4 regions of the Bacillus sp. JJ1566 genome follow, and region 1 is predicted to be linked to each of the others. Evidence: riboswitches for the same ligand, from Rfam matches in the RefSeq annotation. Region 1 holds a riboswitch; each other region holds the start of a gene.

Evidence for each region. Region 1 has a riboswitch for S-adenosylmethionine ahead of metK (methionine adenosyltransferase). Riboswitches for the same ligand answer to the same signal wherever they lie in the genome.
Region 2: linked by a shared signal. The riboswitch ahead of V7112_RS18595 (O-acetylhomoserine aminocarboxypropyltransferase/cysteine synthase family protein) and the one ahead of metK (methionine adenosyltransferase) in region 1 are both predicted to bind S-adenosylmethionine.
Region 3: linked by a shared signal. The riboswitch ahead of V7112_RS09655 (PLP-dependent aspartate aminotransferase family protein) and the one ahead of metK (methionine adenosyltransferase) in region 1 are both predicted to bind S-adenosylmethionine.
Region 4: linked by a shared signal. The riboswitch ahead of V7112_RS16635 (cyclase family protein) and the one ahead of metK (methionine adenosyltransferase) in region 1 are both predicted to bind S-adenosylmethionine.

The regions. Positions count from the first base shown of each region.
Region 1 covers NZ_JBALOP010000023.1:20,156-23,332, reverse strand. Annotated here, with positions in the region: gene pckA (phosphoenolpyruvate carboxykinase (ATP)) at 1-1,193, opposite strand, end outside; SAM riboswitch class I at 1,460-1,625, shown strand; gene metK (methionine adenosyltransferase) at 1,871-3,067, shown strand.
Region 2 covers NZ_JBALOP010000052.1:40,401-43,577, reverse strand. Annotated here, with positions in the region: SAM riboswitch class I at 1-55, opposite strand, end outside; gene V7112_RS18595 (O-acetylhomoserine aminocarboxypropyltransferase/cysteine synthase family protein) at 159-1,481, opposite strand; SAM riboswitch class I at 1,552-1,653, opposite strand; gene V7112_RS18590 (MFS transporter) at 1,798-3,072, opposite strand; gene V7112_RS18585 (thioredoxin family protein) at 3,167-3,177, opposite strand, start outside.
Region 3 covers NZ_JBALOP010000020.1:20,111-23,287, forward strand. Annotated here, with positions in the region: gene V7112_RS09655 (PLP-dependent aspartate aminotransferase family protein) at 1-1,129, opposite strand, end outside; SAM riboswitch class I at 1,248-1,357, opposite strand; gene V7112_RS09660 (Crp/Fnr family transcriptional regulator) at 1,927-2,430, shown strand; gene V7112_RS09665 (hypothetical protein) at 2,478-2,627, opposite strand; gene V7112_RS09670 (aldo/keto reductase) at 2,728-3,177, shown strand, end outside.
Region 4 covers NZ_JBALOP010000043.1:20,555-23,731, reverse strand. Annotated here, with positions in the region: gene V7112_RS16645 (sodium:solute symporter family protein) at 1-101, shown strand, start outside; gene V7112_RS16640 (DMT family transporter) at 201-1,079, shown strand; SAM riboswitch class I at 1,159-1,259, shown strand; gene V7112_RS16635 (cyclase family protein) at 1,349-2,101, shown strand; gene V7112_RS16630 (5-methyltetrahydropteroyltriglutamate--homocysteine S-methyltransferase) at 2,180-3,177, shown strand, end outside.

The DNA of each region.
Region 1 (3,177 bases):
GGAGAGCCAAAGCAGGTTGAGAATGTTGCTTCTGGTGCTGTTACACCACGCTCTGTTCCTGCAAGCTTACTTGTGTAGCCACTTAAGAAATGATACATGGCTTGTTCTTTTGTTAGTTTACTAATTGGAGGGAGAACACCGAAAGCATCTGCTGTTAGGAATACAATTGTGTTCGGATGACCCGCAATACTTGGTACAATAATATTATCAATATTGTCAATTTGGTATGCTGCTCTTGTGTTTTCAGTCAATGCATTGTCATCATAATCTGCAATTCTTGATTCTTCATCTACTATTACATTTTCTAAAACAGAGCCGAAGCGAATAGCATCAAAAATTTGTGGCTCCTTCTCACGCGAAAGATTGATGGTTTTAGCATAGCAGCCACCTTCTATATTAAACACGCCAGAGCTAGCCCAACCGTGCTCATCATCTCCAATTAGTCGACGTTTTGGATCGGCAGAAAGAGTTGTTTTGCCTGTTCCAGACAGACCAAAGAAAAGTGCAACATCTCCTTCTTGACCTACGTTAGCGGAGCAGTGCATGGAGAGAATATTTTGCTCAGGCAGTACATAGTTCATTACAGAGAAAATCGATTTTTTAATCTCACCAGCATACTCAGTTCCTCCTATTAAAACTGTTCGTTTTTCGAAGGAAATAATGATGAAGGTTTCGGAGCGTGTGCCATCTACTTCAGGGTCTGCTTTGAAATTTGGTGCGCATATGACTGTGAATTCAGGTTGATGTGTTTTTAAATCCTCTTCAGTTGGTCGAACAAACATTTGTTGGGAAAATAAATTATGCCAAGCATATTCGTTAATCACTTGGATGGGCATACGTACTTTTTTATCGGCACCTGCATATCCATTGAATACATAAATTTCTTCTTTTTCTTTCAAGTATGAAAGCACCTTTGTGTAAAGGTTTTCAAATGTAGCTTCAGAAATTGGTTTGTTCACCTTACCCCAGTCAATTCTATCTTTAATAGATGCTTCTTCTACGATGTATTTGTCTTCTGGTGATCTTCCTGTGTATTTCCCTGTTGTTGCACATACAGCCCCAGTCGAAGTAAGGATTCCCTCTTGTCTTGCGAGTACTTTTTCAACTAAAATAGGAACAGATAGATTATGAAGTACGTTTTTTCCATTCACTAATTCCAATAGCTGCTCATTTGAAACTTCAACTGAATTCATGTAAAACCATCCTTTATCATTTTTTATATAATCAAATTTTACAATTAGTATAACACATTGAAAAAAATAGTCTATACTATTAAACGTATTTTACGTAATATATCTTAAAAAGTGCGTACATATTCAAAAATAGTCCTTTATAATACTTCCATTTTCGAAGATTGTCTGTTTCGTGAAAAAAGTGGACATACTTCGATATGATTTTTTTGAAATTATATTGACATGAAAAGGTTTACTGCGTTATGATAATTCATTGAACGGATACTCTCTTATCCCGAGCTGGCGGAGGGACAGGCCCAATGAAACCCGGCAACCATCACTTTTCTTATATATCAAATAAGTTTTTGTGGAACCTATACAAAGTAGGTCTCTCATTTGACAAAAAGTGATAAGGTGCTAACCTGAGCAAGGCATGACCTTGATCGATAAGAGTGAAAGGCGAGATAAATGATAATACCTTTCCTCAAATAAGTAGGGAAGGTTTTTTATTTCTTAAATGAGAACATTCATGGTTTCAAGCATGTTACTTAAAGCGTTTATATGTGTACATCACAGATAACTAGTCAATAAGGATAGAAAATCGTGAAGGTAACAATACTAAGGGAATGAGTACCGTATCAATGAATGTCAGAATTTGAGTATAATTGAATTCTGAATCGAAAAAGGAGGAAGCGTTTGTGACAACTAGACGCCGTTTATTTACTTCTGAGTCTGTTACGGAAGGACATCCAGATAAAATCTGTGACCAAATTTCAGATTCTATTTTAGATGCCATCTTAGCAAATGATGCAAATGCACGCGTAGCGTGTGAAACTTCTGTTACAACAGGTCTTGTACTTGTTGCGGGAGAGATTACAACCTCTACATATGTAGATATCCCAAAGATTGTCCGTGAAACGATTAAAGAGATTGGTTATACTCGTGCAAAATACGGATTTGACTACGAAACATGTGCTGTATTAACATCGATTGATGAGCAATCTCCAGACATTGCGATGGGGGTAGACCAAGCGTTAGAGGCTCGAGAAGGTCAAATGACAGACGAGCAAATTGAAGCGATTGGAGCAGGTGACCAAGGCTTAATGTTCGGTTATGCTTGTAATGAAACAAAAGAGTTAATGCCTTTACCGATTTCATTAGCTCATAAGCTATCACGTCGTTTAACAAAGGTTCGTAAAGATGAGATTCTTCCTTATTTACGTCCAGATGGTAAAACGCAAGTGACAGTTGAGTATGATGAGAACAATAATCCTGTTCGTATCGACACAATTGTTATTTCAACTCAGCACCATCCGGAAATCTCACTAGAACAAATTCAACGAAATCTTAAAGAACATGTCATCAATCCAGTTGTTCCAAGTGAACTAATTGATGAAAATACGAAATACTTTATTAACCCAACTGGCCGTTTTGTAATTGGTGGTCCACAAGGAGATGCTGGTTTAACTGGCCGTAAAATCATTGTTGATACGTACGGTGGTTATGCAAGACATGGCGGTGGCGCATTCTCTGGTAAGGATCCAACTAAGGTTGACCGTTCTGCTGCCTATGCTGCTCGTTATGTTGCGAAAAACCTTGTGGCAGCTGGATTAGCTGATAAATGTGAAGTACAGCTTGCATACGCAATCGGTGTTGCCCAACCAGTTTCTATTTCTGTTGACACTTTTGGTACAGGAACAGTATCTGAAGATGTTCTTGTAGAGCTAGTTCGTGATAATTTCGATTTACGTCCTGCTGGAATTATTAAGATGTTAGACCTTCGTCGTCCAATTTATAAGCAAACTGCTGCATATGGTCACTTTGGTAGAAACGATCTCGATGTACCATGGGAGCGTACTGACAAAGCAGAAACACTTAAATCACAAGCAAAATAAGATAAAAAAAGCTCGCCAATTTTGCGGGCTTTTTGTTCGTATTTAGTTTTCAGTGTCTAGCTCAAGGCGCCATCGGCTCGAGGTCACAAGCCAATCGCTTCTGAAGGCTT
Region 2 (3,177 bases), on a different contig from region 1:
AGTTGACGGTTGCTGGGTTTCATCGGGCACATCCCTCCACCACTCTAAATAAGAGTAACTAGATTATTTACTTGTTTATCGTACTAAACACTCGAAAGTTATCTTATCACCTGGTTGGTAAGGTGTCAATGGAAAAAAGATGACGAATGTCCTAATTCTTACACAGTTGGCAATGGTAAAACTGAACTTGTTCCATTTGCAACTTTAATGGCTTGTTCTAAATCCTCTAAAATATCTTCAATATTTTCAATTCCAACAGATAAGCGAACTAAATCCTCACTAACACCAGACAATTTTAAATCTTCAGGACTTAATTGTTGGTGTGTTGTACTTGCTGGGTGAATGATTAAGCTTTTCGCGTCACCGACGTTTGCAACATGCGACCAAAGCTCAACATTATTAATTAGCTTCTCACCAGCTTCTCTTCCACCTTTAATACCAAATATAATGACTGAACCTGCACCTTTTGGTAGGTATTTATCAGCTAATTGTTTGTTAGGGTGATTGTCTTCACCTGGATACAATACCCATTCAACTCCAGGATGGTTTTTAAGATATGAAACAACCTTTTTCGTATTTGCAATATGCTCCTTCATACGAACGTGTAAAGTTTCAAGACCTAACGTAAATTGGAATGCATTATATGGGCTTAATGCCGGACCAATATCACGAAGAAGTTGAACTCTTGCTTTAATGATATAAGCAACAGGTCCTAACGCATCAGCATAGACTAAATCATGGTAGCTTGGATCTGGTGTTGTAAATCCAGGGAATTTTGGTGAATTCCAATCAAATTTACCACCATCAACAATAATTCCACCCATTGTTGTTCCATTACCTAACAACCATTTTGTAGCAGAATGAACAACAATGTCAGCCCCGTGCTCGATTGGGCGGCATAGATATGGCGTTGCGAATGTATTATCAATAATTAAAGGAATTCCTGCTTCATGAGCAATATTTGCTACAGCTTCAATATCGAGGATATCTAAGCTTGGGTTTCCGATTGTTTCGGCAAAGATTGCTTTTGTATTCGGAGTAATCGCTTGACGGAAGTTTTCCGGATTTGTTGGTTCTACCAAATGAGTCTTAATTCCATATTTAGGAAGTGTGTTAGCGAATAGATTATAAGTTCCACCATAAAGTGTAGAAGCAGATACAATCTCATCCCCTGCACCCGCAATATTCAAAATAGCTGTTGTAATCGCAGCCATACCACTTGAAACTGCTAACGCACCAACTCCACCCTCTAATTGTGCAACTCTTTCTTCAAAAACAGTTGTTGTTGGGTTATGGATACGAGTATAAATATAACCATTTTCCTTTAGACCAAATAGATTTGCTGCATGTTCGGTTGTATTAAATTTAAATGCATTTGATTGATAGATTGGTACTGCTCTTGCTCCTGTTACTGGATCTGCTTCAAGTCCTCCATGTACCGCAATTGTTTCTGGTCTATAATTCTTTTGTTTTTCACTCACTTGAATCTCTCCCTTTTTGTATATAATTAAAAACCCTCTTCGATAAGAAGAGGGTGTGTAATCGGTTCTCTTCTTATCTTTCAGACAAAAAAGTCTGATGGATTTAGCACCGTGTAAATTAACCGGTTGCCGGGCTTCATAGGGCCATTCCCTCCGCCACTCTTGATAAGATTAATATGAAATTTTAATACTTTAATTGAATACTATCATGCTAACTCTTTATCTATTATAAGTCAATAGGAATTTTTAGAAAAAATAAGCAATTTTAAATTCTGCGTTTATTTTATATTTCGGAACTCCTGGGAAATATGTCATGTCATGATATTTTTGCAAGTGGTTTTTCTTCATCACGAAAAGATTTTCTACTGAAAACAAATAGGAAATAAAGTGATCCAATTAAATACAAGACAGACGTGATTGTAAACACATAAGCATACCCCCAATATGCGCCATGCAGCATCACAATTGAGGTCGATACAGGTCCCATTAATGCCCACCCTAATGAAAATACCATTTGATTCACTGAATTAGCAAGACCCTTCATTGAATCATTTACACGTCCCATTACAAGTGATGCTTGGATTGGGTTACCCGCATTCATTAATGCTTGCCTAAATAAAAATGCGATAGCGGCTATATAAAGATTTTCAGTATACCCTGTGAGTAAAAGGAAAGGAAGCGATGATAATTGCAAATAAACGACTGCGCGAACCTCTCCCACCTTACTTACAATGTAGGGTCCAATAATCATCGCAATTGCTGTTGCTGCTTGCCCTAATGAGAGTATTAAACCTATTATCGTATTACTAGCTAGAAAGCGATCTGCAAAATACAAATTCAGGTATGGTATAACTAATCCAGAACCAAACCCGATAATCATCTGTGCAAAGGCAAACAGAGCAATAAGTTTAATTTGCGATTTATTTGTTTTTAATTTTTGACCAAAGGATTCTACTGGTTTAATCTCCGGTTGTCTCCGCTGTTCATTCATTTTAAGTATTGGTAGAATTCCTACAACATAGATTATCGTTGCAATTAAAAGCGTGATTCTTACGCTCCAAAGTCCACTTATATGAAATATAAATTGAAATGCATCAGACAATGCTCCACCTGCAATGTTTCCAACCACCTGGGCACCCATCATGATTGCTGAATGAAAGCTAAAGAGATGAACCCTTTGCTTAGCGGTTGAGTTTTCCGCAAGCCATGGGATACCAGAAACCTGAATAAAGGCCGTTGACAAACCAGTTAAAAATGCTGTCGCTACGAGTAGCTGTTCAACATCTAGGATACTTCTTGCAAAGAATGCGATTGTTGAAACAGCCATACCCAGCAACATCACTTTTTTTCTTCCAAATTTGTCACTCATAAGACCTGCGGGTACGAGAATAATGGCCGATGCCAAAGCAGTCATGGCAATGATTGTTCCATTAGTTTGCTCAGAATAGCCCAGTTCTCGAACATAGAAGTTATACATGATCGTGAACATACCCATGCCGAGCTGTGTAAAAATAGTCGTAAAAATAAATAGTTTAATATTTTGATTGTATGATTTGTATTGTGCTTTCCATCCAGTAACTATGCTGCTCATATGTGCTCCCTAAGTTCTATTTACTTCGATTCCCTAAATATCATACAACTTTTCACAAAAATTGCAATAAAAAAACAACGCTAAGGTAGCGTTGTTAGTGTTTTG
Region 3 (3,177 bases), on a different contig from region 1:
ACTTCGCATCCCCCACATTCGCTACATGTGACCAGAGTGCTATATTATCAATAACCTTTTTCCCTGCATCACGCCCACCTTTAATTCCGAAGTTCACAATTGAACCAAAGCCGTTATTTAGATACTTTTCCGCAAGGTCATAGGAAGGATGATCTTCAAGCCCTGGATAGGACACCCACTCAACTGCTGGATGGTTTTTTAAATAGTTTGCTAGTTCTAAAGCATTTTTATTATGTTTTTCAACCCTTAGATGTAGCGTTTCAAGACCTTGTAGTAGGTAAAATGCATTTTGTGGACTTAAGCATGAACCAAAATCACGTAATAGCTGTACGCGAAGTTTTGTGCTAAATGCAAGTGTTCCAAAATCATTTGCATATCTTACGCCGTTATAGCTTCGGTCAGGCTCCGTGAATCCTGGGAATTTTGGATTATTCCAATTAAAGCGTCCCCCGTCTACAACTAGACCGCCAATCGTGGTTCCATGACCACCAATCCATTTCGTTGCTGAGTGAACAACAATATCTGCACCCCATGTGATGGGTTTACAAATATATGGTGAAGCAAATGTATTATCAATAATCAGTGGAATTTCTGCTTCATGTGCAATTGCTGCAACTGCTTCAACATCTAAAACCTGTAGGCTTGGGTTTCCGATAATTTCAGCAAAAACCGCCTTTGTTTTTGGAGTAATTGCTTTTCTAAAATTCTCAGGGTCCTTTGAATCTACAAAATTCACCTTAATCCCGTATTTCGGTAGTGTGATCGAAAACAGATTATATGTACCACCATATAGGTTTGTAGCAGCGACAATCTCATCACCCGCTTCAGCGATATTCATAACCGCTAGAGCAATGGCTGCCATTCCTGAAGAAGTCGCAACAGCCGCAACCCCGTCCTCTAATAACGCAATTCGTTTTTCCAGTACATCTACAGTTGGATTTCCAATTCTCGAATAAATGTTCCCTGGTTCATCAAGTGCAAACAAACTACGTGCATGCTCAGAATTATGGAAAACGTAAGAACTCGTTTGATAGATAGGAACTGCTCGTGATCCAGTTGTCGGATCTGGCGATTGTCCCCCATGTAATAAAATTGTTTCTAAATCATAGCTTTCAAATTGCTGACTCATGTTTATACCTCCAATATTTTTATAAGAAAACTTGGGATTACAGGAATGTAATTCCAAATTTCATCTTCTAAGCAAGAACAAAAGCCCTCTTCAAGTAAGAAGAGGGCTTTTATTCCTCCTCTTATCTCTCAGGTAATAATACCTGCAGGAATTAGCACCTTTTCAAGAATAATCTTGAAGGTTGCCGGGTTTCGTAGGGCCATGTCCCTCCACCGCTCTGGATAAGAGTCTTTATTAAGTTAAAACGTTCCCGTTTTGCTTTATAAAAGGATTATAGTATGTGAATAATTCAAAGTCAAATACTTTTTAAAATATTTCATCTTGTTAGAATTTTTACTTCAGATCTATTCTTACCCCCTATTCCTATGTACTCGCTGCTTAAAATAGACTTAAAAATCATTTGTCCCGCATTAACGGGCAGAAAACCCCCACCTCAAAACTCTAGTTAAAAACGAAGATGTTTCGATGACTGATAACTGCACGTAAAAGCCTCATAAAAGGAACAAAGACTAAGAACGCCACGTCCTGTGGCAACGTAACGTCTTTGTGGCCCACATCATGTGCGCCTCAACTAACAATCAGTGGGGATTAGTAACCCCCCACTGATTGAAGTTTCACTTTATGTCATTTTTGTGAAGCCTATTGCTTTTATCCGAAATCCGTTGTATATTAAGAGTGTAGAAAGTTAGTGAAAAACTTCACAAACTAACTACTCTAGAGCTGGCAGCTAAAGCACTCATATTTTTTTACAATAACTTGTGAAGAATTTCACAAATAAATGATAAGGGGAGATTAGAATGAGAACATTCTTAAAAGGACCTAAAATGGCAGTTATTTGGACAGTATTACGTGTATGGTTAGGAATTCAATGGCTAGAAGCTGGTTTTCATAAAATTACTGGAGGATTTGACGCAGGCGGTTTCCTACAAGGCGCATTAGCTAAAGCAGGCGGGGAACATCCAGCAGTAGCAGGCTGGTACGCAACATTCCTTGAAGGCTTTGCCGTACCGAATGTTGAATTAATCAACGTGCTTATTCCTTGGGGCGAATTTCTAGTAGGTCTTGGATTAATTGTAGGTGCTGCAACTATCCCAGCATTAATTGCTGCTGGATTCATGAACCTTAACTTCTTACTTGCTGGAACTGTAAGCACAAACCCAGTATTTTATACAGTAGCAGTCATTCTCTTATTCGCAGGCGCTGCAACTTACTACTACGGTGTAGACAGATTCGCAGTACCTTTCCTTACAAAACGAATCAACGAGAAAAAAGCTGCAAAAACAGCAGCGAACGTTGCGTAACTAAAAAAAGTGTTCCTCCTAATCCAGGAGGAACACTTTTTTATATTCTATTCATCATCAATTTCGCCGTCACCAATTTCATCCTCTTCTTCGATTTCCTCGATGTCTTCGCCTTCTTCAGGCATTTCATCATCTCCGCAACCTATTAAGAAAAACATCGGGAACGACAATAGTAACAGCAGTAGCATCCGTTTCATTACAACCCCTCCCTTTTTCTAGGCTTTCCTTTCAATCCCGAAATATGTAGACTAGAAAGAGGAAAGGGTAATAGTAGTTCTAATATTGGAGGTAGAAACGATGCGAAAAATAAAGCTTGGAACCAGTTCCCTCGAGGTACCAGTTGTTGCAGTAGGCTGTATGAGGATTAATTCTTTAGAAAAGCCCGAGGCAGAAAAATTTGTACAAACAGCATTGGAAGTTGGTGCAAATTTCTTTGACCATGCTGATATTTACGGTAGTGGTGCTTGTGAGGAAATCTTTGCAGATGCGATACATATGAATGATGATATCCGTGAAAAAATTATCCTTCAATCCAAATGTGGCATTCGAAAAGGAATGTTTGATTTTTCAAAGGAATATATCCTTAATTCCGTTGATGGAATTTTAAAACGACTCAAAACTGATTATTTGGATGTCTTACTTTTACATCGTCCTGATGCCCTTGTTGAACCCGAAGAGGTTGGCGAAGCATTTGACATATTAGAGTCCTCTGGGAAAGTTCGTCACTTTGGGGTTTCCAACCAAAAA
Region 4 (3,177 bases), on a different contig from region 1:
GTAGAGGTGTTACTGTATCACCTGAAGTTGAGGAGTTACTACAATTCTTAGACACAGGCAAAGACGAAAAAAAGACTGATGATGTAAAAAAAGCAATCTAATATGATGAAAACAGAAGACCTCGTTATTGAGGTCTTCTGTTTTTTGCATTAAAATGGGACGGAGGGACATTGTCCCCATGACCCACTAGGAGAAGGATAATGAAGGCAAAGATTATTTTTATTATTGTGATGTTGATTTTTGGTAGCATTGGTTTGTTTGTGAAGAATATTGATCTATCCTCTAGTGAAATTGCTTTGTTCAGAGGAGCATTTGGCAGTTTGTTTTTAATTGTTGCTAGTTTTCTAGTAAAGAAGAAGTTTTCTTTCAAAACGTTCAAGAAGAATCTTATCTTTCTGCTTTTATCAGGGGCAGCATTGGGCTTTAACTGGATTTTTTTATTCGAATCTTTCCGCTATACAACCATTGCTAACGCCACTCTTAGCTATTATTTTGCACCAGTGTTTGTGATGATTTTGGCACCTTTTTTACTGAAGGAAAAATGGACATGGATGAAGGGGATAGGTATTACTCTTGCCTTTTTAGGATTACTTTTGGTTGTCAATCCTGGGGCCGAAGCGGCTGTTGGAGCTTATAACCACTCTGTTGGCATTATGTATGGTTTATTGGCTGCCGCTTTTTATACAAGTGTGATTCTCCTGAATAAATTTATTAAAAGTCTATCCGATTTTGAAACAACTATTATGCAGCTTTTAACTGCTTCGATAGTATTGTTCCCTTATGTCCTGGCATCGCAAAATATGAATTACTCCGATTTAGGTTTACAATCAATCATTCTACTATTTATTGTGGGAATTATTCATACAGGGGTCGCGTACTTATTATATTTTTCAGTGTTGAAAAAATTAAAGGCGCAAACCATCGCAGTATTTAGCTATATCGATCCCATTTCCGCCGTGATCATGGCTGCGATTATTTTGAATGAAAGTATGGGTTTTGTACAAATTGTAGGTGGAGTCTTCATATTAGGATCTTCTTTTGTTAGTGAGATTAATTGGAAAAGATTACTAAAATCATAGAAGTTTATTTATAACATTGTTGTTGACAATACATTTTTTTTGGTCTAATGTTTAATATATAATTTAATATTTCGAAATTTTCTTATCCAGAGAGGTGGAGGGACTGGCCCTACGATACCTCGGCAACAGACTTTTAAAGTACTGTGCCAATTCCAGTAGCATGATGCTAGAAGATAAGAAGAGCGGATTTTTCATTTGCCTATCCAACCCTCTTCTTATTTTCAAGAAGAGGGTTTTTTACATTTCAAATAAGTTAATGAGGTGATTGTATGTCAACGGTACGAACAGAAAATGAATTATTAAAAGCATTTGAAATTCTGAAAAGTAAAGAGTGGGTTGATCTTACACATACATTTGGACCAGACTCTCCCCATTTTTCAGCGTTTAACGATGCTGAATTTAAGACACTTTTTACCCATGAGGACGGCTTTTTTGCACAAAGCTTTACATTCCCAGGTCAGTACGGAACCCATATTGATGCGCCAATCCATTTCGTTCCTAACCAACGATATTTGGATGAACTAGAGTTAAAGGAACTCGTTCTACCCCTTGCTGTGATTGATAAGTCAAAGGAAGCAGAAGAAAATCATGATTTCATTTTAAGTGTTGATGATATTCTAAAATTTGAAGAAGAACATGGTGAAATTGAAGCCGGTACATTTGTGGCATTAAGAACGGACTGGAGCAAGCGTTGGCCAAACAAAGCAGCATTTGAAAATAAGGATTCTGATGGGAATAGTCATGCTCCAGGTTGGGGAATTGAGGCCTTAAAATTTTTATTTGAGGAAAGAAAGATTAAAGCTGTTGGCCATGAAACATTTGATACAGACGCAGCGATTGATTATCGAAAAAATGGGTCACTAATTGGAGAGTACTACGTTCTAGAGCAGGATACATTTCAAGTCGAATTATTAACTAACCTTGATAAGGTACCAGCAAAAGGAGCTGTTATTTTTAATATCTGTCCAAAACCCGAAAAAGGATCCGGATTCCCAGTACGCTCATTTGCCATTTTGCCATAGGTGGGACAGGGAGACAGGTCCCTTGTCCCAAAAACAAATTTTGAAAGTAAGATAATAATAGACGGGAGATACAATAAAATGACAACAAAAACAATAGTTAAAGCACCATTTCGTGCAGACCATGTAGGAAGTTTATTACGTCCAGAGAGAATTCATCAAGCAAGAAAGGATTTTCAAGCAGGAGCAATTACTGCACAGGAACTTCATTCAATTGAAACAGAAGAAATTAAAAAGGTTGTTGATAAACAAATCGAAGTTGGCTTACAAGCGGTCACAGATGGTGAGTTTCGTCGTAGATTTTGGCATACAGATTTCTTAGAGCATTTAAATGGAGTTGAGGGCTACGTTCCGGATCATGGCTTTAAATTCAAGGGTGAGGAAACAGAACGCTATGATGTGCGAGTTATTGGGAAAATTTCATTTAACCAAGACCATCCACATATTAAAGATTTCATTGAATTTAAAGAAATTGTAGGTGACCGTGCCGTTGCGAAACAAACAATTCCAAGTCCAAACCAACTATTTAATGCGGGTATTCGCAACAAGGATATCTATCCGGACCTTGAGGAGTATGCAAATGATATTATTCAAACATATCGCGATGCCATAACAGCATTTTACGAAGCAGGCTGTCGTTACCTACAACTAGACGATGTGTACATAGCAGGTCTGAATGCACCAGAAATCCCATTTAATGATAGTGGTTCTACTCGTGAGGAATTAATTGAATTAGCATTGAAGGTTGCAAATGGAGTGCTAGAAGGGAAACCAGAGGATTTAACCATCACAACACATCTTTGCCGTGGAAACTATCGCTCTAACTGGGCATTCGAAGGCAGCTATGCAAAAATTGCCCCTACCCTTTTTGCGAAAGAAAAAGTTAATGGGTTTTTCCTAGAATATGATGACGATCGTTCAGGAGATTTTACGCCACTTGAGTATGTTCCAAATGAAGGTCCTCGAGTTGTTCTTGGTGTATTTACATCAAAGCGTGGAGAATTAGAATCGAAAGAAAACATTATCGCACGCATAAAAGAAGCATCACAATTTGTACCACTTGAAAACTTATGTATCAG